One region of the Streptomyces sp. GDS52 genome, then DNA from elsewhere that is predicted to be linked to it. Evidence: predicted binding sites of a transcription regulator. Region 1 holds the regulator's gene; each other region holds the start of a gene.
The links. The regulator HrcA, encoded in region 1, represses chaperone genes, less so after heat shock. The targets are predictions, from matches to a motif close to TTNGCACTCNGNNNNNCNGAGTGCNAA.
Positions count from the first base shown of each region.

Region 1 (6,680 bases):
CGTGTCCCGTCCCGGACCCACCTCGATGCCCCCATGCCCGGCAGCCTGCCACCGCCCCACGCGTGACGGTAGGGCGCATACGGCCACTCCTCACTACCGTGGAGTGATGCGCAGCGAACGCCGGCCAGACGGCTCGTCGTGGACGACACCGCCCCGGGCGGAACGGCCGTCTCCCTGTGGTCGGTGCGTCATCGGCACCACACCGGCGAGCCCTGCCATGAGGTGCTCGCACTGACCCGGGAGGGGACGACGACCATGACCCACCTGGTGTTCCGGGGCGGCGAGGGCCGTTTCGTCCCCGACGGTTTCCTGCACTCCGGGGCTGTGGCCCTCGGCGGGCACGCGGCGCTCGACCTGCACGAGCCCGGTGTCGTACGGGCCTTCGTCGACGAGGCGGTCCGGCGCGGGCTGCTCACCGGGGCCGCGGAGCCGGACGGCTGGGACCTGTTCCCGGCGGTCGCCGCCGCCCGCGCGGCGGACCGCTGACGGCCGGCCGCGCGGCTGACGGCGAACGGCCGTCCGGGGGGTCAGGACCAGCGGCCCGTGCGGGCCAGGAGGACGGCCGCGGCGGCGGTGCCCGCGGTGGAGGTGCGCAGGACGCTGCGGCCCAGTCGGTAGGGCGTGGCGCCGGCCTGCGCGAAGAGCGCCAGCTCCTCCGGCGAGACCCCGCCTTCGGGGCCGACGACCAGCACGATGCTGCCGGTGGCGGGGAGTCCGGCGGTCGCCAGGGGCTCGGTGCCGCTCTCGTGGAGCACGGCGGCGAAGTCGGCTTCGGCGAGAAGTGAGACAACCTGCTTGCTCGTCGCCGCGTCCGCGACCTCGGGGAAGCGCGCCCGACGGGACTGCTTGCCGGCCTCCCGGGCCGTCGCCCGCCACTTGGCGAGGGACTTCAGACCGCGCTCGCCCTTCCACTGCGTGACGCAGCGCGCCGCGGACCACGGCACGATCGCGTCGACGCCGACCTCGGTCATCGTCTCCACGGCCAGCTCGCCCCGGTCGCCCTTGGGCAGCGCCTGGACGACGGTGAGCCGGGGCCACTCCACGGGCTCCTCGACGACGTCCCCGAGGCGCACGATCAGCCGGTCCTTGCCCTCGGTGCCGGTCACCTCGCCCTCGGCCCTGCGGCCCGCGCCGTCGGTGAGGACGACGCTCTCCCCGGCCCGCAGCCGCTTCACGGAGACGGCGTGCCGCCCCTCGGGGCCGTCGAGCACATGGTGCCCGGAGCCGTCCGTGCCGAAGTCCTCCACCACGAAGACCGGCGCGGTCATCCGGCACCTCCCGCCGACAACGCCGCGCGGGTGGCGGCGAGTTCGGCGACCAGCACCTCCACCAGCTGCCCGGCGGGCAGTTCCCGGGCCATCCGGTGGCCCTGTCCCGCCCACAGGGCCATACCCTGTGCGTCCCCCGCCTTGGCGGCGGCCCTGCGCAGCGGCGCGGCGAGGTGGTGGACGTCCGGGTAGGCGGCGGGCGCGTACGGGCCGTGTTCACGCAGGAACCGGTTGACCAGGCCGCGGGCCGGGCGTCCGGAGAAGGCGCGGGTCAGTTCGGTGCGCACGTACAGGGGGCTGGTCAGCGCCTGCTTGTGCAGGGCGTGCGCGCCGGACTCGTGGGTGGCGACGAAGGCGGTGCCGAGCTGGGCCGCCCAGGCGCCGGCCGCGAGCACCGCGGCGATCTGGCTGCCGCGCATGATGCCGCCGGCGGCGACGATCGGGATGCCCACCGTCTCCCGCACCTCGGCGACCAGGGACAGCAGTCCGACGCCGGAGCCGTCGTTCTCCGGGAGGTCCCGGTGGGTGCCCTGGTGGCCGCCGGCCTCGACGCCCTGCGCGATCACCGCGTCGGCGCCCGCCCGCTCCACGGCCCGCGCCTCCTCGGCGGTGGTCGCGGTGGCCAGGGTGAACGTGCCGACGCGGCGCAGGGAGTCCAGGACCTCGCGGGTCGGCACACCGAAGTGGAACGACACCACCGGCACCGGGTTGTCGAGCAGGACGGCGAGTTTGGCGTCGTAGCCGTCGTCGCGGCCGCTGTCGGGGTCGCCGAGCTCGGTCTCGTACCAGGAGGCCTCACCGGCCAGCTGGTGGGCGTAGACGCCCACGGCGGCCGGGTCGGGGGTCTCGGGCTGGGGCATGAAGACGTTGACGCCGAACGGGTGGCCGGTCAGTCCGCGCAGCTGCTTGATCTCCTGGTACATCCCGTCCGCGGTCTTGTACCCGGCGGCCAGGAAGCCGAGCCCGCCCGCCTCGGAGACGGCCGCGGCGAGCTGCGGCACGGAGACACCGCCCGCCATGGGTGCCTGCACGACGGGGTGCGGAAGGAGATCGGTGAGCGCCAAGGACATGACGGCATGTTGCCACGTCCTTCGGACATCTCCGAATCGGGGCTCAACCGGCCCTCGCCCTTGGCACAGGCCGTGTCCAGGGCACCTTCGGGGCAGCTCCCGGGGCACCTGCGGACCACCTTCCGGAGCTCCGCGGGAGCCGTTTCCGGCCCCCGCGCGCCACCCGTCGGTGTCGTCCGTCAGCGCCCGTTGAAAGCGTCCTTCAACCGGGAGAACAGCCCCTGCTGCCCGGGCTGGAACTGGCCCAGCGGGCGCTCCTCGCCACGGAGCTTGGCGAGTTCGCGCAGCAGGCGTTCCTGTTCGGGGTCGAGCTTGCTCGGGGTCTGCACCTCGACGTGCACGATGAGGTCGCCCCGGCCGCCGCCGCGCAGATGCGTGACGCCCCGGCCGTGCAGCGGGATCGACTGGCCGGACTGGGTGCCGGGCCGGATGTCGACCTCCTCCATGCCGTCCAGCGTCTCCAGCGGCACCTTGGTGCCGAGAGCGGCCGCCGTCATCGGGAGGGTGACCGTGCAGTGCAGGTCGTCGCCGCGCCGCTGGAAGGTGCTGTGCGGCAGCTCGTGGATCTCCACGTACAGGTCGCCGGCGGGACCGCCGCCGGGGCCGACCTCGCCCTCGCCGGCCAGCTGGATCCGGGTGCCGTTGTCGACACCGGCCGGGATCTTCACGGTCAGGGTGCGGCGGGAGCGGACGCGTCCGTCGCCGGCGCACTCCGGGCACGGGTTCGGGACGACGGTGCCGAAGCCCTGGCACTGCGGGCAGGGGCGCGAGGTCATGACCTGGCCCAGGAAGGACCGGGTGACCTGCGAGACCTCACCGCGGCCGCGGCACATGTCACAGGTCTGCGCGCTGGTCCCCGGCGCGGCGCCCTCACCGCTGCACGTGGTGCACACGATCGCCGTGTCGACCTGGATGTCCTTGGTCGTGCCGAACGCGGCCTCGTCCAGCTCGACCTCGATCCGGATCATGGCGTCCTGGCCGCGGCGGGTGCGCGAGCGCGGACCGCGCTGCGACGCCGTGCCGAAGAACGCGTCCATGATGTCGGAGAAGTTCCCGAAGCCACCCGCGCCGAAGCCGCCCGCGCCGCCGGCCCCGGCCTGCTGGAGCGGATCGCCGCCGAGGTCGTAGACCTGCTTCTTCTGCGGGTCCGACAGCACCTCGTAGGCGGCGTTGATCTCCTTGAACCGCTCCTGGGTCTTCGGATCCGGGTTGACGTCCGGATGCAGCTCGCGGGCGAGCCGCCGGAAGGCCTTCTTGATCTCCTCCTGCGAAGCGTCGCGGCGTACGCCGAGTACGGCGTAGTAGTCCGTGGCCACTACGACTCCGCCAGGATCTGTCCGACGTACCGTGCCACTGCGCGTACCGCTCCCATCGTTCCTGGGTAATCCATGCGGGTCGGACCGACCACGCCGAGCTTGGCAACAGCCTCGCCGCCCGAACCGTAGCCCACCGACACCACTGAGGTGGAGTTGAGTCCCTCGTGGGCGTTCTCATGACCGATACGCACGGTCACGCCCGGTTCCTTCGCCTCGCCCAGCAGCTTGAGAAGCACGACCTGCTCCTCCAGCGCCTCCAGTACGGGCCGGATCACAAGGGGAAAGTCATGTCCGAAGCGGGTCAGATTGGCGGTACCGCCGATCATCAGCCGCTCCTCGTTGTCCTCGACGAGCGTCTCCAGGAGGGTGGAGAGCACGGTCGAGACCGTACCGCGCTCCTCGGGGTCGAAAGCCTCGGGGAGATCCTCGACCAGAGACGGTACATCGGTGAAACGTCGGCCCGCGACACGGCTGTTGAGCCGCGCCCGCAGATCCCCCAGGGTCGCCTCGCCGATCGGCGCCGGGCAGTCGATCATGCGCTGCTCGACCCGCCCGGTGTCCGTGATCAGCACCAGCATGGCGCGCGCGGGCGCCATCGGGAGCAGCTCCACGTGCCGCACGGTCGAGCGGGTCAGCGACGGGTACTGCACGACGGCGACCTGCCGGGTCAGCTGCGCGAGCAGCCGCACCGTGCGGGCCACCACGTCGTGCAGGTCGACGGCGCCCTCGAGGAAGTTCTGGATGGCGCGCCGCTCGGGCGCGGTCATCGGCTTGACGCCGGCGAGCTTGTCCACGAAGAGCCGGTAGCCCTTGTCGGTGGGGATGCGCCCGGCGCTGGTGTGCGGCTGGGCGATGAACCCCTCGTCCTCCAGGGCCGCCATGTCGTTGCGCACGGTGGCCGGGGAGACGCCCAGGTTGTGCCGCTCGGTGAGGGCCTTGGAGCCGACGGGCTCCTCGGTTCCGACGTAGTCCTGAACGATGGCGCGCAACACCTGGAGCCTGCGTTCACTGAGCACGGCGCACACCTCCAGAAGCCTTCCGCCCGGTCCGTTTTCTCCCTGTCCTGGCACTCTTCGCACGCGAGTGCCAGACTTCCCCGCCCAGTGTACGGCCGGGGGGTACACCCCGGGCAAGGCCGGTACCGGGCCGTCGCGCCGGGACAGCCGTGGGCTATTAGCGTCGCGGTATGACGGTGACTTGGGAAGAGTCGGGGTGGGAGCGGCTGGCGCCGGGAGTGGGCCGGTGCCGGCTGCCGGTGTGGGACTGCACGGCGGGGCTCGTCGTCGGCGCGGGCGCGGCACTGCTCGTGGACGCCGGTTCGAGTCTGGGCGAGGGCGCCCGGTTGCGGGCACGGGCGCAGGCGCTCGCCGGTGGGCGTGTGACGCATCTCGCGCTCACCCACCCCCATTTCGACCATGTGCTGGGGGCGGCGGTGTTCGCGGGCGCGGAGGTGTTCGGCGCGGTGGGCCTGGACACGGCGCTGGCGCGGGGAGGCGAGGAACTGCGCGCGGACGCGGAGCGCGAGGGGCTGGACGCGCGGGCGGCGGAGGAGGCCGTGGACGCGCTGACGCTGGTCCGTCCCCGGCACCTGGTGTCCGGCGAGTGGACGCTCGACCTGGGCGGCGGACGGCAGGCGCTCCTCGCCAACGTGGGCCCCGGGCACACCGCCCACGATCTGGTGGTGCTGGTGCCCGGCGAGCCGGAGGTGGTCTTCTGCGGCGACCTGGTGGAGGAGTCCGGTGATCCGCAGGCGGGCCCCGACGCCGTCCCGTCGCGGTGGCCAGCCGCCCTGGACCGGCTGCTGGCCCTGGGCGGCGAGGACGCGGTGTACGTCCCCGGTCACGGAGCGGTGGTGGACGCGGCGTTCGTACGGGCCCAACGCGACGCCCTCGCGGCTCGTTTCGGCGTGTCGGACTGACCCTTCGGCCGAACGGGGAGCCGGTTCTCCTATCGTCATCAGAATGCGCCCGTACTCTCCTGACCTGACCCCCGGGTGGAAGAAGTCCCGGCCCGTCCCCGAGGTCCCGGCCGAGCCCGGTCTGGTGGTGGAGGAGCCCGGCAGCGGATTCTGCGGCGCGGTGATCCGCTGCGAGGCGGGCACGGTGACCCTGGAGGACCGCTTCGGCAAGCACCGGGTCTTCCCCCTGGAGCCGCGCGGCTTCCTGCTGGAGGGCCGCGCGGTGACGCTGGTGCGGCCCGCCGCGGGCCCGGCGCGTCCGACCCGGACGGCATCCGGTTCGGTGGCCGTCCGGGGCGCCCGCGCGCGGGTGGCGCGCGCCGGGCGCATCTACGTCGAGGGCCGCCACGACGCCGAACTGGTCGAGAAGGTGTGGGGCGACGATCTGCGCGTCGAGGGCGTGGTCGTGGAGTACCTGGAGGGCGTCGACGACCTGCCGGCGATCGTCGACGCGTTCGCGCCGGGCCCGGACGCACGGCTGGGCGTCCTGGTGGACCACCTGGTGCCGGGCTCGAAGGAGTGGCGCATCGCGGAGTCGGTCACCAGCGAGCACGCCCTGGTGGTGGGCCACCCGTACATCGACGTCTGGGAGGCGGTGAAACCGTCCTCCCTGGGCATCCGGTCCTGGCCCCGGGTGCCGCACGGCCAGGACTGGAAGACGGGCGTCTGCCGGGCCCTGGGCTGGCGCGTGGCCAACACGGGGGAAGCCTGGCAGCGCGTCCTCGGCGCGGTGCACTCGTACAAGGACCTGGAGCCGGCGTTGTTGGGCAGGGTCGAGGAACTGATCGATTTCGTGACGATGCCGTCCTGACCGCCCCGGCTGGTTTCGCCCCGACGGGGCTGATTTTCAGCCCGTCCGGCGCTTGAGGACGAGGCCGTTCAGGCCGAAGGGGGGTCTGGGGGCGCAGCCCCCAGGGGACGATGGGGGTCCCCCCTGCTCGAGCAAAGCCGAGAGCTTGGGGGAGGGAAGGGGCGGCGGGGGCGAAAAACCCTTCCCGGCACCCCTCAGTCCACCAGGTCCCGGACCACCGCGTCCGCCAGCAACCGCCCCCGCAGGGTGAGGGCCGCA
Region 1 covers NZ_CM125966.1:4,994,644-5,001,323, reverse strand. Annotated here, with positions in the region: gene ACTWJ9_RS22770 (hypothetical protein) at 1-35, opposite strand, end outside; gene ACTWJ9_RS22765 (hypothetical protein) at 139-486, shown strand; gene ACTWJ9_RS22760 (16S rRNA (uracil(1498)-N(3))-methyltransferase) at 528-1,268, opposite strand; gene ACTWJ9_RS22755 (nitronate monooxygenase) at 1,265-2,338, opposite strand; gene dnaJ (molecular chaperone DnaJ) at 2,518-3,654, opposite strand; gene hrcA (heat-inducible transcriptional repressor HrcA) at 3,654-4,670, opposite strand; gene ACTWJ9_RS22740 (MBL fold metallo-hydrolase) at 4,841-5,572, shown strand; gene ACTWJ9_RS22735 (DUF3097 domain-containing protein) at 5,616-6,422, shown strand; gene hemW (radical SAM family heme chaperone HemW) at 6,617-6,680, opposite strand, start outside.

Region 2 (6,680 bases), 2.1 Mb from region 1:
CCCGACTCCTTCAGCCGCCGCGCCCGGTACGCCGCCACGCTCGCCCGGGTCGACTGCTCGACCCCGTTCGGCGTGAAGAACATGCGCGCGGCGTCCTGGGCCCCGAACTTCGCCACCGCCCGCTGCCGCAGGCGCGCCTGACCGAGCGCCGCCGAGACCAGTTCCGCCGGATGCTCGCGGCGCAGCCGGGTCGCGACGGCGAGTTCTCGCGCCGGATCGGTGTCGCGCACCTCCTCGAGCAGGGCGCGGCCCTCGGGGGTGAGGAGCGGGGCGAGGGGTGAGGCGGAGAGAGGGGTGCGGTCGTTCACCGGCCCATTGTGGGTCAGGTGCGGGCCGGCTGTGGGCCAGTCGGTGGACGGTGCGCCGCCGGCCGCGGTGTCGGACCGGCTCCGGGGCGGGGGGACTGCGAGGATCCGACTCCATGCGAGTAGTAGGACAAAACGATAAAAGACAGTCATGGTGGGGTGTGCGGGCCGGGGTCGCCGTGCTCACCCTCGGGGCCCTCACCCCGCTCGCCGCGGGCTGCGGAAAGGACTCCACCGCCCCGGACCCGGCCGCGGGCGGCCGACAGCCCCTCGCCGCGCCCCCGGCCCGCGATCGCGACTCCCACGCCACCGAACCGCGTGCCGCACACGCCGCGCGGGCGGCCGCCGCGAAGCGCTGGGGACTCGAACAGGTGCCCCGGGCCGCTCCGCCGGCGCCCGGGAAGAAACCGAGGATCACCACCCGTGAGGGCTTCGAGGTAGACGGCCACCGGCGACTGGGCCTTCCCCCGGTCTTCACCACCGTCCCCACGGACGAGAAGGTCGTCTTCCTCACCATCGACGACGGTGCCGAGAAGGACCCGGCGTTCCTGCGCATGATGAGCGAGTTGAAGATCCCGTACACCGCGTTCCTCAGCGACTACGTCATCAAGGACGACTACGGCTACTTCGAGGAGATGCGGGACCGGGGCGTCGGCCTGAACAACCACACCCTGAACCACCCGCCCCTGCGCGGCCTGTCCTACGCCCGCCAGAAGCGCGAGATCTGCGGCATGCAGGACGTCGTCGAGGAGCGGTACGGCCACCGCCCCGTCCTGTTCCGCCCGCCGTTCGGCACCTACGACAAGAACACCCTGCGCGCGGCCAAGTCCTGCGGCGTCGAGTACGTCCCGCTGTGGAACGAGGAGGTCTTCGTCGACCGCTGGGACTACCGCGAGGGGGACGGGGAGCTGCACCCCGGCGACATCGTCCTCACCCACTTCCGGGGCCGGAACGAGTGGAAGGGCACGATGCCCGACATGATCCGCCGCTTCCTGGACAAGGTCACGGCCGAGGGGTACGCGGTGGGACGCCTGGAGGACTACCTGTGATCCGGCGGGGGGCGGCCGTGGCGGTCCTCCTGGCGGTGCTGGCGGTGCTGACGGTGCTGGCGGGGTGCGGCCCGTCGGCCGGGCGGCCGGTCGTGGGCCCCGCCGACCGAGGGGGTGAAGGCACCGGGGGCACGGGGGACGGAGCGGGTCAGTCGCCCGGCCGCGTCCCGCCCGTCGTGGACCGGGTCCCGACCCGGGACGCGGTCGTCTTCCTGACCTACGACGACGGCGCCGAACGCGACCCCCGTTTCATCGACCTCGTACGGCACCGCCGGCTTCCCGTCAGCATGTTCCTCACCGACAGCGTGGTGGGGCCGGGCTACGGTCACTTCGCCCGCCTGCGTTCGGTCGGTGCAAGCCTGCAGAACCACACCCTCGACCACCCCGCCCTGCGCGGCCTGCCCTACGCCGGCCAGCGCGCCGAGATCTGCGGACAGCAGCGCAAGCTCCGGTCCCGCTTCGGCGTCCGCCCCCACCTCTTCCGCCCGCCCTACGGCACGTACGACGCCACGACCCTCCGCGCCGCCGCCGACTGCGGCATCGCGGCGGTCGTGCTCTGGCGGGTGACGCTGGAGGGCGACGGCACCCTCACGTACGCCCGGGGCGCCCGCCGCCTGGCCCCCGGCGACATCATCTCCGTCCCCGCCGACGAGGCCCCGCCCCTGACCCTGGCGGAACGGACGACACGTTTGCTGAGCGAGCTGGAGGAGCAGGGGTTGAGGGTCGGGAGGCTGGAGGACTACGTCCGGCCATGAGCCTGTCCGGCGCTCGGGGACGAGGCGGTTCAGTCCGAAGCGGGGGTCCGGGGGCGCCGGTCCCCGGGGCGATCACCCGAACGAGGGTCGGTTTCCCGGACCGGCGTACACGGGAAATCCGGCGACGCGAACGCAGTGAATTGGCACTCCGCTTGACCGAGTGCTAATCGCGGCCATAGTCTCGGGTCTGGCACTCCCCCCTGGAGAGTGCCAACATGCGCGACGGGCAGGTCCGGCACCCGCGACGACGGATCGACCTGGTCGCCACCTCAGACAGTTAACCCCGTGAGATCTCCGAAGGGGGAGGTCGGATCGTGACGACCGCCAGCTCCAAGGTTGCCATCAAGCCGCTCGAGGACCGCATCGTGGTCCAGCCGCTCGACGCCGAGCAGACCACGGCTTCGGGCCTGGTCATTCCGGACACCGCCAAGGAGAAGCCCCAGGAGGGCGTCGTCCTGGCCATCGGTCCGGGCCGCATCGAGGACGGCAAGCGCGTCGAACTCGACGTGAAGGTCGGCGACGTCGTGCTCTACAGCAAGTACGGCGGCACCGAGGTGAAGTACAACAACGAGGAGTACCTCGTTCTCTCGGCTCGCGACGTTCTCGCGATCATCGAGAAGTAAGTCACCTCGTAGCACATCTGCTCCGAAACTGCGCCCCTGGTCCCGACACGCTTACTGAGCCGGGGGCCCGGGGCGCAGTGATTTTTCACCCCTGATTTCCGAGAGGGCTCCCGCTGCCATGGCGAAGATCCTGAAGTTCGACGAGGACGCCCGTCGCGCCCTTGAGCGCGGCGTCAACAAGCTTGCCGACACGGTGAAGGTGACGATCGGCCCCAGGGGCCGCAACGTCGTCATCGACAAGAAGTTCGGCGCCCCCACCATCACCAACGACGGTGTCACGATCGCCCGCGAGGTCGAGGTCGAGGACCCGTTCGAGAACCTCGGTGCCCAGCTGGTCAAGGAGGTGGCGACCAAGACCAACGACATCGCGGGTGACGGTACGACCACCGCGACCGTGCTGGCCCAGGCGCTCGTCCGCGAGGGCCTGCGCAACGTCGCGGCCGGCGCCTCCCCGGCCGCCCTGAAGAAGGGCATCGACGCCGCCGTCGCCGCGGTCTGTGAGGACCTCCTCGCCTCGGCGCGCCCGATCGACGAGAAGTCCGACATCGCCGCCGTCGCCGGGCTGTCCGCCCAGGACCAGCAGGTCGGCGAGCTCATCGCCGAGGCGATGGACAAGGTCGGCAAGGACGGTGTCATCACCGTCGAGGAGTCCAACACCTTCGGCCTGGAGCTGGACTTCACCGAGGGCATGGCCTTCGACAAGGGCTACCTGTCGCCGTACTTCGTGACGGACCAGGAGCGCATGGAAGCCGTCCTGGACGACCCGTACATCCTCATCACGCAGGGCAAGGTCGGCTCCATCGCCGAGCTGCTGCCGCTGCTGGAGAAGGTCATCCAGGCCAACGCCTCCAAGCCGCTGCTGATCATCGCCGAGGACGTCGAGGGCGAGGCCTTGTCGACCCTGGTCGTCAACAAGATCCGCGGCACGTTCAACGCCGTCGCGGTCAAGGCCCCCGGCTTCGGCGACCGCCGCAAGGCGATGCTGCAGGACATGGCCGTCCTCACCGGCGCCACGGTCGTCTCCGAGGAGGTCGGCCTCAAGCTCGACCAGGTCGGCCTGGACGTGCTGGGCTCCGCCCGCCGCGTCACCGTCACCAAGGACGACACCACGATCGTCGAGGGTGCCGGCAAGAAGGAGGACGTGACCGGTCGCATCGGCCAGATCAAGGCCGAGATCGAGACCACCGACTCCGACTGGGACCGCGAGAAGCTCCAGGAGCGCCTCGCGAAGCTGGCCGGCGGCGTGTGCGTCATCAAGGTCGGCGCCGCCACCGAGGTGGAGCTGAAGGAGAAGAAGCACCGCCTGGAGGACGCCATCTCCGCGACCCGCGCCGCGGTCGAGGAGGGCATCGTCTCCGGTGGTGGCTCCGCGCTCGTCCACGCCGTCAAGGTCCTCGAGGGCAACCTCGACAAGACCGGCGACGAGGCCACCGGTGTCGCGGTCGTCCGCCGCGCCGCCGTCGAGCCGCTGCGCTGGATCGCCGAGAACGCCGGCCTCGAGGGCTACGTCATCGTCTCCAAGGTCGCCGAGCTCGAGAAGGGCAGCGGCTACAACGCCGCCACCGGCGAGTACGGCGACCTGATCAAGGCCGGCGTCATCGACCCGGTCAAGGTCACCCGCTCCGCCCTGGAGAACGCCGCCTCCATCGCCTCCCTGCTGCTCACGACCGAGACCGTGGTCGTCGAGAAGAAGGAAGAAGAGGAGCCGGCCGCCGGTGGTCACGGCCACGGCCACGCCCACTGAGCCACGCGCTCGTAGCGGACGTCGGTGACAGACGCCCGTAGCAGACACGCAGGCCCGGCACCGCTGCCCAGCGGCGCCGGGCCTGCGTGCTGTCCCCGTGCTCACACCCGCGCGGGTGCCGCAGAGGGAAGCCGTCGATGACGGTCCCGGAACCGGGGTGCTGCCGTCGGTGCCGGCCGGTGGATACGGCTGGCACCACCGCGTCCGCTATCGCTAGCCTCGCCCACCATGAAACGGCGTCGGCAGAAGAAGCTCTCCCGTCAGCTCTTCGAAGCGACTGTGACGGCTGACACCGCCCGCGTGCGGGCGCTCCTGCGGGCCGGAGCGGACCCGGAGCGAGGAGACAGCGACGGCACCACCCCTCTCTACCTGGCGTCCGTGCAGGGGGAGGCCGAGGTCGCACGCCTGCTCCTGGAAGCCGGGGCCTGCCCCGACACCGAGAGCCGGGGAGTCGGCTCGGAGGGCACACCGCTGTGCGCGGCCGCGTGCTGGGGGCACACCGGGACCGTGCGCGAACTGTTGGCGCACGGCGCCGACCCGGACCTCCGGGAAGACCGCGGAACAGGCTGGTCTCCCTTGGACTGGGCGAACAACGGCCCCCACCCCGAGACGGCCGCACTCCTGGTCACAGCGGGAGCAGGCTCTCACCGGGAAGCCGTTCAGCAGCCCACGACCTGACCGCTGAATCCCCGGGGTCGTTTTCGCGACAGGCCCGGTCCGTGCCGTCAGCGCGGCCCGTACTTGCGGCCCGTACGGGAGGAGAAACCGCCCAGGAGGTCGCGCGGGACCAGCTTCGCCGCTCCCATCAGGACCTTGTACCGCGGGTCCGGGATCGACACCGACTTGCCGCGGGCCAGGTCCGCGAGGGCCGCCTCCGCCACCTTGTCCGCGTCGAGCCACATCCAGTTCGGGATGCTGTCCGTCCCCATCCCCGCCCGCTTGTGGAACTCGGTGCGGACGAAGCCGGGGCACAGCGCCATCAGGCGTACGCCGCTGCCCGCCAGGTCCTGGGCCGCGCCCTGGGTGAACTGCACCACCCACGCCTTGGACGCCCCGTAGGTTCCGCGCGGCACGAACGCGGCGGTCGAGGAGACGTTCACGACGCCCCCGCGTCCGCGCTCCCGCATCGCCTCCGCCGCCGCCGACGTCAGCCGCAGCACCGCCTCGCAGTGGACCTTGAGCATCCTCAGCTCGTCCGCCATCGAGACCTCGAGGTAGCGGCCCTTGTTGCCGAAACCCGCGTTGTTGATCAGCAGGTCGACGGGATTCCTGCGCTCGCCCAGCCGCTCGGCCACCACCTCGATGCCCTTGTCCTCCGCGAGGTCGGCCCGCAGCACCTCCGCCTCGATGCCGTGGCGGTCGTGGAGCTCGGTCGCCTGCTCGCGGAGCCGGGCGATGTCGCGGGCCACCAGCACCAAATCGTGCCCGTCGGCTGCCAGCTTCCGCGCGAACGCGGCACCGATCCCGGCCGTCGATCCCGTAATCAGAGCGGTTGTCATGGCCCAAGACTAGTTACCCGGAGTCCGGGCGTCCGCTCGGCATCGCCGCCCGACCGGTGCACTGAAGCCCGACCGGATCAGTCACCCGAGTGCCCGCCCCTTCGGGCCTGTCCGGCCCCGTGCTCCGCGTGATCCGGCGGGGTCCCCGCGGACTGGCCCTTCTCGACCACCACGAACTGGCCCATCATCCCCTCGTCCTCGTGGTACAGCAGATGGCAGTGGTACATGTAAGGGACGTCGGGATCGGCCGGCCCGGTGAAGCGCAGTGCCAGTTTCATCGTCGTGCCGTGCGGGACGAACACCGTGTCCTTCGGCCCGCGCAGCGCCGGCGGTGGTGCTGACCCGTTCACCTCCACCACGCGGAACTGCACATCGTGCACATGGAAGTTGTGCGGCATGCCGTTGGTGTTGCGTATCGTCCACAGCTCCGTCGTCCCGCGGGTGACGGTCTCGTCGATGCGGCCCATGTCCATCGACCGGCCGTTGATCCCGGACAGCTTCAGATCGAAGTGCCGCCCGCGCACCGCCTCGGCACCGTCGGGAAGCTCCGGCTCGGTGAGCGTGGCCGGCAACCGCGGCGACGGCCGCAACTGCCGGGCCGCCCGCAGCTCCAGTACGTCGAAGGAGTCGTCGCCCCCGCCGAACCGCCGCTGCCAGAAGCCGCCGTAGTTGTCCTGTGGGAAGCTCCGGAGCATCACCCGCTCA
Region 2 covers NZ_CM125966.1:2,853,797-2,860,476, reverse strand. Annotated here, with positions in the region: gene ACTWJ9_RS12820 (class I SAM-dependent methyltransferase) at 1-308, opposite strand, end outside; gene ACTWJ9_RS12815 (polysaccharide deacetylase family protein) at 467-1,354, shown strand; gene ACTWJ9_RS12810 (polysaccharide deacetylase family protein) at 1,351-2,109, shown strand; gene groES (co-chaperone GroES) at 2,424-2,732, shown strand; gene groL (chaperonin GroEL) at 2,851-4,476, shown strand; gene ACTWJ9_RS12795 (ankyrin repeat domain-containing protein) at 4,705-5,154, shown strand; gene ACTWJ9_RS12790 (SDR family NAD(P)-dependent oxidoreductase) at 5,202-5,975, opposite strand; gene ACTWJ9_RS12785 (multicopper oxidase family protein) at 6,053-6,680, opposite strand, start outside.
Region 2: a site for HrcA is predicted at 2,250-2,276, ahead of groES (co-chaperone GroES). Genes of this name have one in related genera too.

Region 3 (6,680 bases), 1.0 Mb from region 1:
CCCACTGCCGCCGGAACTCCGCGTCGAAGACGGGCTCCACCGGTGTCTGGTACAGCATGTGGTGCACGAACCACAGCACCGAGTTGGCGATGCCGTTGTACGCGTCGGCGTGCACGTCCGCCGGGATGTCCAGCATCCGCACGCCGTCCTCGCCGACCCCGCGCCGCACGGCCTCGCGGTCGCCGTCGGACAGCGCCGAGCACACCCACAGCGACCCCGCGTCCGGCCCGATCGCCGACAGCCCGGACACCAGTCCGCCGCCACCGCGTCCGGTCCGCAGCGAACCGTCCTCCTCCACCGTGTACGAAACGGGGCCGCGATTCGACGCGACCAGCACCCGGGCACCTTGCATGGAAGCCATACGCCTGAACCTAGCCCGCCTCCGAAACGCTCAAACGTAACGGATCAGCCGTATACGGCCCGGGCGTTCCGGCCGGGGCGTGCCCGTCGTGCTCAGGCCACCCGGCGGGACCGGTACTCGGCGATCTCCGTCATCGGGGGCCGTTCCTCGGTGTCCACCGAGTGGGTACGGGGCTCGAAGCCGGCGCCGATCCGTTCGAACTGGGTGAGCGCGGGGCGGATCAGGTGCCCGCGGGCCAGGCGGAGCTGGGCGGTGCGGTAGATCGCGGCGGCCATGCGGCCGAGGGCCTGGCCGTCCTGATGACGGTGCCTGCGGACGCCGACGTCGACCTGGGCGAGGGCGTCCAGGCCCACCAGGTGCAGGGCGTCGACCAGCATGCCCAGCTCCACGCCGTAGCCGACGGGGAAGGGCAGCCGCTCCAGGAGCGAGCGCCGGGCCGCGTACTCGCCGCCGAGCGGCTGGACGAAGCCGGCCAGCTGCGGCCAGTGCATGTTGAGCAGCGGGCGTGCCATCAGCTCCGTGACCCTGCCGCCCTGACCGGCCGTACCGGCGGTGCCGGCGGTACCGGCCGTGTCTCCGTCGGACACCGTGAGGGGGCGGTCGTACATCGCCTTCACCAGGTGGACGTCCGGCTCGGTGAGCAGCGGGCCGACGATGCCGGAGACGAAGTCGGCGGAGAACTCCCTGAGGTCCGCGTCGACGAAGCAGACGATGTCCCCCCGGGTGACGAGCAGGGAGCGCCACAGCACCTCGCCCTTGCCGGGCACGGCGGGGAGGCGGGGCAGGATCGTGTCCCGGTGCACCACCGTCGCGCCCGCCGCCGCGGCCACCTCGGACGTGTGGTCGGACGAGCCGGAGTCCACGACCACGACCTCGTCGACCAGCGGGACCCGGAGCATCAGCTCGCGCCGGACGACCCCGACGATGTCACCGACCGTCGCCTCCTCGTTGAGCGCGGGCAGTACCACGCTCACCGTCCGGCCCGTGGCGCGCTTCGCGGCCAGGACGCGGTGCAGCGGGCGGTCGGCCACGGACCAGGAGCGGTCGGCCAGCCAGCGCTCGACTTCTTCCAGCACGGTCTGTGGCTCCTCACCTCTGTGACCTCTGTGATCCATACACCTGGCACCCGTTGATCCATCTCGCGGTTCGGACGCGCACTCTCCACCGTCCGAGCCGTCGGTTACAGTCTTGAACAACGCGGGCGCCCCTTGCACACCGGGGGTCTCGACCCCCCTTGCGTCCGCGGCGCACGACCGCGTCACCGCATGACACACAACCGAATACAGCTCATCCAGAGGGGCAGAGGGATACGGCCCGATGAAGCCCCGGCAACCCTCCAGCCGGTTCTCGTGGATCACCGTCGATCGACGATCACAGCGGAACACCGCACGCTGATCGCTGATCGTCCACGCGAGGCTCCCGGCTAGGGAAGGTGCCAAGTCCGTCTCACGACGAAACACGTCGTGAGGAAGATGAGGAGAAAGGGCCTCGCCTCACATGGCTGTGCAGACCGTCGCAAGCACCACCGACTCCGTCGCTGAATCCGCTGCGCCCTCCGTCGATCTCGGCCCCGCCGCCGCGCTGTCCTGCCGCGAATGCGGCCACCGCGTCCCCCTCGGCCCGCTCTTCGCGTGCGAGGAGTGTTTCGGTCCGCTGGAGATCGCCTACGACTTCTCGGCCTACGACACCGAGGAACTCCGCCGGAGCATCGAGGCGGGCCCCGCGAACATCTGGCGCTACGCGCCGCTGCTGCCCGTCCCCGCCGACGTGGCGACCAAGCCGAACATCAACCCCGGCTGGACCCAGCTCGTCCAGGCCGACCGCCTCGCCCGTGAACTCGGCGTCACCGGCGGCCTGTTCGTGAAGGACGACTCCGGCAACCCGACCCACTCCTTCAAGGACCGGGTCGTCGCCCAGGCCCTGGAGGCCGCCCGCGCCTTCGGCTTCACCACCCTGTCCTGCTCCTCCACGGGCAACCTCGCCGGTGCCGTCGGCGCCGCCGCCGCCCGCGCCGGCCTGCGCTCCTGCGTGTTCATCCCGCACGACCTGGAGCAGGGCAAGGTCGTCATGGCCGCCGTCTACGGCGGTGAACTCGTCGGCATCGAGGGCAACTACGACGACGTGAACCGCTTCTGCTCCGAGCTGATCGGCGACCCGGCGGGCGAGGGCTGGGGCTTCGTCAACGTCAACCTGCGGCCGTACTACGCCGAGGGCTCCAAGACCCTCGCGTACGAGATCTGCGAGCAGCTCGGCTGGCGGCTGCCCGACCAGCTCGTCGTCCCCATCGCCTCCGGCTCGCAGCTCACGAAGATCGACAAGGGGCTGCAGGAGCTGATCCGGCTCGGCCTCGTCGAGGACAGGCCGTACAAGATCTTCGGTGCGCAGGCCGAGGGCTGCTCGCCGGTGTCGACCGCGTACAAGGCGGGCCACGACGTCGTCCGGCCGCAGAAGCCGAAGACCATCGCCAAGTCGCTCGCCATCGGCAACCCGGCCGACGGTCCGTACGTCCTGGACATCGCGCGCCGCACCGGCGGCGCGGTGGAGGACGTGACGGACGAGCAGGTCGTGGAGGCCATCCGGCTGCTCGCCCGGACCGAGGGCATCTTCGCCGAGACCGCGGGCGGTGTGACCGTCGGCGTGACGAAGAAGCTGATCGAGAACGGCCTCCTGGACCCGTCCCTGACCACCGTCGTCCTCAACACCGGCGACGGCCTCAAGACCCTGGACGCGGTGGCCGACACCGGCCTGACCGCGACCATCCGCCCCAGCCTCGAGTCGTTCCGAGAGGCCGGCCTCGCCTGACCTCCTCCTCGGAGTCCCGAGGAGACCGACGGTCGCCCGTGGGGCATCGCGCCGCACGGCCGACCGTCCCCGGGGCGCACCCGGGCCGGGGTCCCGCACCGGCTTCACCGGCCGACACCGCCGACCCGGCGGCCGACACGCAGAGTATTCCCCTCGTCACTGGAGGTCGATCCGCATGAGCGTGACCGTTCGCATCCCCACCATCCTGCGCACCTACACCGGCGGCAAGGCCGAGGTGAGCGCCGAGGGGGCGACCCTCGGCGACGTCATCGCCGACCTGGAGAAGAGCCACACCGGGATCTCCGCCCGGGTCCTGGACGACCAGGGCAAGCTGCGCCGTTTCGTCAACGTCTACGTCAACGACGACGACGTCCGCTTCGAGCAGGGCCTGGAGACGGTGACCCCGGACGGTGCCGGTGTGTCGATCATCCCGGCCGTCGCCGGCGGCTGATCATTACCCTCGGTAACCGATGTGACCGAGGGTTTACCGTGTCGCCCCCTCCGTGAGAGAAGCGGAGGGGGCAATTCCATGGGGTTGAGCGCGGTAGGGTTGGGGAACGCGGTCCCGGCTCCCTGTTCTGGAACCGCCAATTCCTGCCGCACACCCGACTGGATGCAGCCAAAATCCGGTTCGCTTCTGCGGCATTTGCGGGCTTTGCCCCACCTGACTTGCCCTGAAATCAGGTGAATTCCCGTTACATTCCGGACTGGCGGCGTCCAGATTTCTCGTCCGATTGACCTGTTGCAGAGGGCAGTTGGACGGATACATTCGGCCGCGGTCGACGCGTTCCGGCGCACGCCCCCAGTCGTTGGGGGGTGAGGTCTGACCCGGATCCGCGAAGTGTGGATCTGTGCAAGGGCCAGTAATAGGGGAGTTAGGCATGGCTCAGGGCACCGTCAAGTGGTTCAACGCGGAGAAGGGGTACGGCTTCATCGCGGTCGACGGTGGTGCGGATGTTTTCGTCCACTACAGCGCGATCCAGATGGACGGCTACCGCACCCTCGAAGAAGGCCAGCGGGTCGAGTTCGAGATCTCGCAGGGCCAGAAGGGCCCGCAGGCCGACATGGTCCGTCTCAGCGCCTGAACGCGCTACCACCGCAAGAATTTCCTGCCGACGAAGGGTCCGCACCCCCAGGGTGCGGACCCTTCGTCATGCCGGGACCCGGGTGGTGACCGGCGCCCGGGGGCGTTCGCGCGCGGCCGGCTCCGCGCCGCCCGCGCTGTTCGCGTGCGGCTGACTCTTCCCCACGATCCACGGGGGGCGCTTGCACTCGCATGGGTCGAGTGCTAATCATTGGCGTTAGCACTCTGAAGGTGAGAGTGACAACGTAAGGACCGGGTCGGTGAGGCCCGCAGGCCGGTGGGGCAAGGAACCGCCGGTTCTGTGAGCCGTCCGTCGCGGGCGCGGGCGCGGTCCTAGGAGTCATCACCCCCAGTCCTGGAGGGACCACTTCACATGGCCAAGATCATCGCGTTCGACGAGGAGGCGCGACGCGGCCTCGAGCGCGGCATGAACCAGCTCGCGGACGCCGTCAAGGTGACGCTCGGCCCCAAGGGCCGCAACGTCGTCCTCGAGAAGAAGTGGGGCGCCCCCACGATCACCAACGACGGTGTGTCCATCGCCAAGGAGATCGAGCTCGAGGACCCGTACGAGAAGATCGGCGCCGAGCTGGTCAAGGAAGTCGCCAAGAAGACGGACGACGTCGCCGGTGACGGTACGACCACCGCGACCGTCCTCGCCCAGGCCCTGGTCAAGGAGGGCCTGCGCAACGTAGCCGCCGGCGCCAACCCGATGGCCCTCAAGCGCGGTATCGAGAAGGCCGTCGAGGCCGTCTCCGGTGCCCTGCTGGAGCAGGCGAAGGACGTCGAGACCAAGGAGCAGATCGCCTCCACGGCCTCCATCTCCGCCGCCGACACCCAGATCGGCGAGCTCATCGCCGAGGCCATGGACAAGGTCGGCAAGGAAGGCGTCATCACCGTCGAGGAGTCCCAGACCTTCGGTCTGGAGCTGGAGCTCACCGAGGGTATGCGCTTCGACAAGGGCTACATCTCGGCGTACTTCGCCACCGACATGGAGCGTATGGAGGCGTCGCTCGACGACCCGTACATCCTGATCGCCAACTCCAAGATCGGCAACGTCAAGGACCTGCTGCCGCTCCTGGAGAAGGTCATGCAGTCGGGCAAGCCGCTGCTGATCATCGCCGAGGACGTCGAGGGCGAGGCCCTGTCGACCCTGGTCGTCAACAAGATCCGCGGCACCTTCAAGTCCGTCGCGGTCAAGGCCCCGGGCTTCGGCGACCGCCGCAAGGCGATGCTGAACGACATCGCCATCCTCACGGGCGGCGAGGTCATCTCCGAGGAGGTCGGCCTCAAGCTCGAGAACACCGGCCTCGAACTGCTCGGCAAGGCCCGCAAGGTCGTCATCACCAAGGACGAGACCACCATCGTCGACGGTGCCGGCTCCTCGGAGCAGGTCCAGGGTCGCGTGAACCAGATCCGCGCCGAGATCGAGAACAGCGACTCGGACTACGACCGCGAGAAGCTGCAGGAGCGCCTGGCGAAGCTCGCCGGCGGTGTCGCGGTCATCAAGGCCGGTGCCGCCACCGAGGTCGAGCTCAAGGAGCGCAAGCACCGCATCGAGGACGCCGTTCGCAACGCGAAGGCGGCCGTCGAGGAGGGCATCGTCGCCGGTGGTGGCGTGGCCCTGCTCCAGGCCTCCCAGGTGTTCGAGAAGCTGGAGCTCGAGGGTGACGAGGCGACCGGCGCCAACGCCGTGAAGCTCGCGCTCGAGGCCCCGCTGAAGCAGATCGCCGTCAACGCCGGCCTCGAGGGCGGCGTCGTGGTGGAGAAGGTGCGCAACCTGACCCCGGGTCACGGCCTGAACGCCGCGACCGGCGACTACGTCGACCTGGTCAAGGAAGGCATCATCGACCCGGCCAAGGTGACGCGCTCCGCGCTGCAGAACGCCGCGTCGATCGCCGCGCTGTTCCTCACCACCGAGGCCGTCATCGCCGACAAGCCGGAGAAGGCCGGCGCGGCCGCCCCGGGCGGCATGCCGGGCGGTGACATGGACTTCTGAGCCTGACTCACCTCAGGTTCGGACCCGGTCCGTCAGTACCGAGGGCGGCACCCCCTGTTTCGGCAGGGAGTGCCGCCCTCGGGCGTTTCCGCGTTTCCGCTCTGGTGCCCGACCGGCTGGAGCGCGACGAGCTCGAGCCGTACGACGCGGCGTCGCTGCGGACGCCGAGCCGAGCCGAGCAGAGCTGCGGGCCCCGTCGACTACAGGTCGCGCATCGGTTCGATGTCGTGCCGGACCGGCGTGCCCCACACGCGCAGTACCTCGTAGTCGGTGAACTCGTGCACCACCCGGTACGCCGTGGCGGGCCGGGGCCCGCGCCGCTGCGCCGCGATGTACAGCTCGGCCTCGCGCCGGTCCCGGCGCGGGGTGCCGCACAGCTGCCACGCCTGACCGTTCCACAGCTCCGGCAGCCAGCGCTGCTGCGGCTGGGGGCGGTC
Region 3 covers NZ_CM125966.1:3,975,577-3,982,256, forward strand. Annotated here, with positions in the region: gene ACTWJ9_RS18205 (alpha,alpha-trehalose-phosphate synthase (UDP-forming)) at 1-361, opposite strand, end outside; gene ACTWJ9_RS18210 (glucosyl-3-phosphoglycerate synthase) at 454-1,437, opposite strand; SAM riboswitch class I at 1,646-1,840, shown strand; gene thrC (threonine synthase) at 1,859-3,163, shown strand; gene ACTWJ9_RS18220 (ubiquitin-like small modifier protein 1) at 3,339-3,614, shown strand; gene ACTWJ9_RS18225 (cold-shock protein) at 4,045-4,248, shown strand; gene groL (chaperonin GroEL) at 4,621-6,243, shown strand; gene ACTWJ9_RS18235 (hypothetical protein) at 6,444-6,680, opposite strand, start outside.
Region 3: a site for HrcA is predicted at 4,429-4,455, ahead of groL (chaperonin GroEL). Genes of this name have one in related genera too.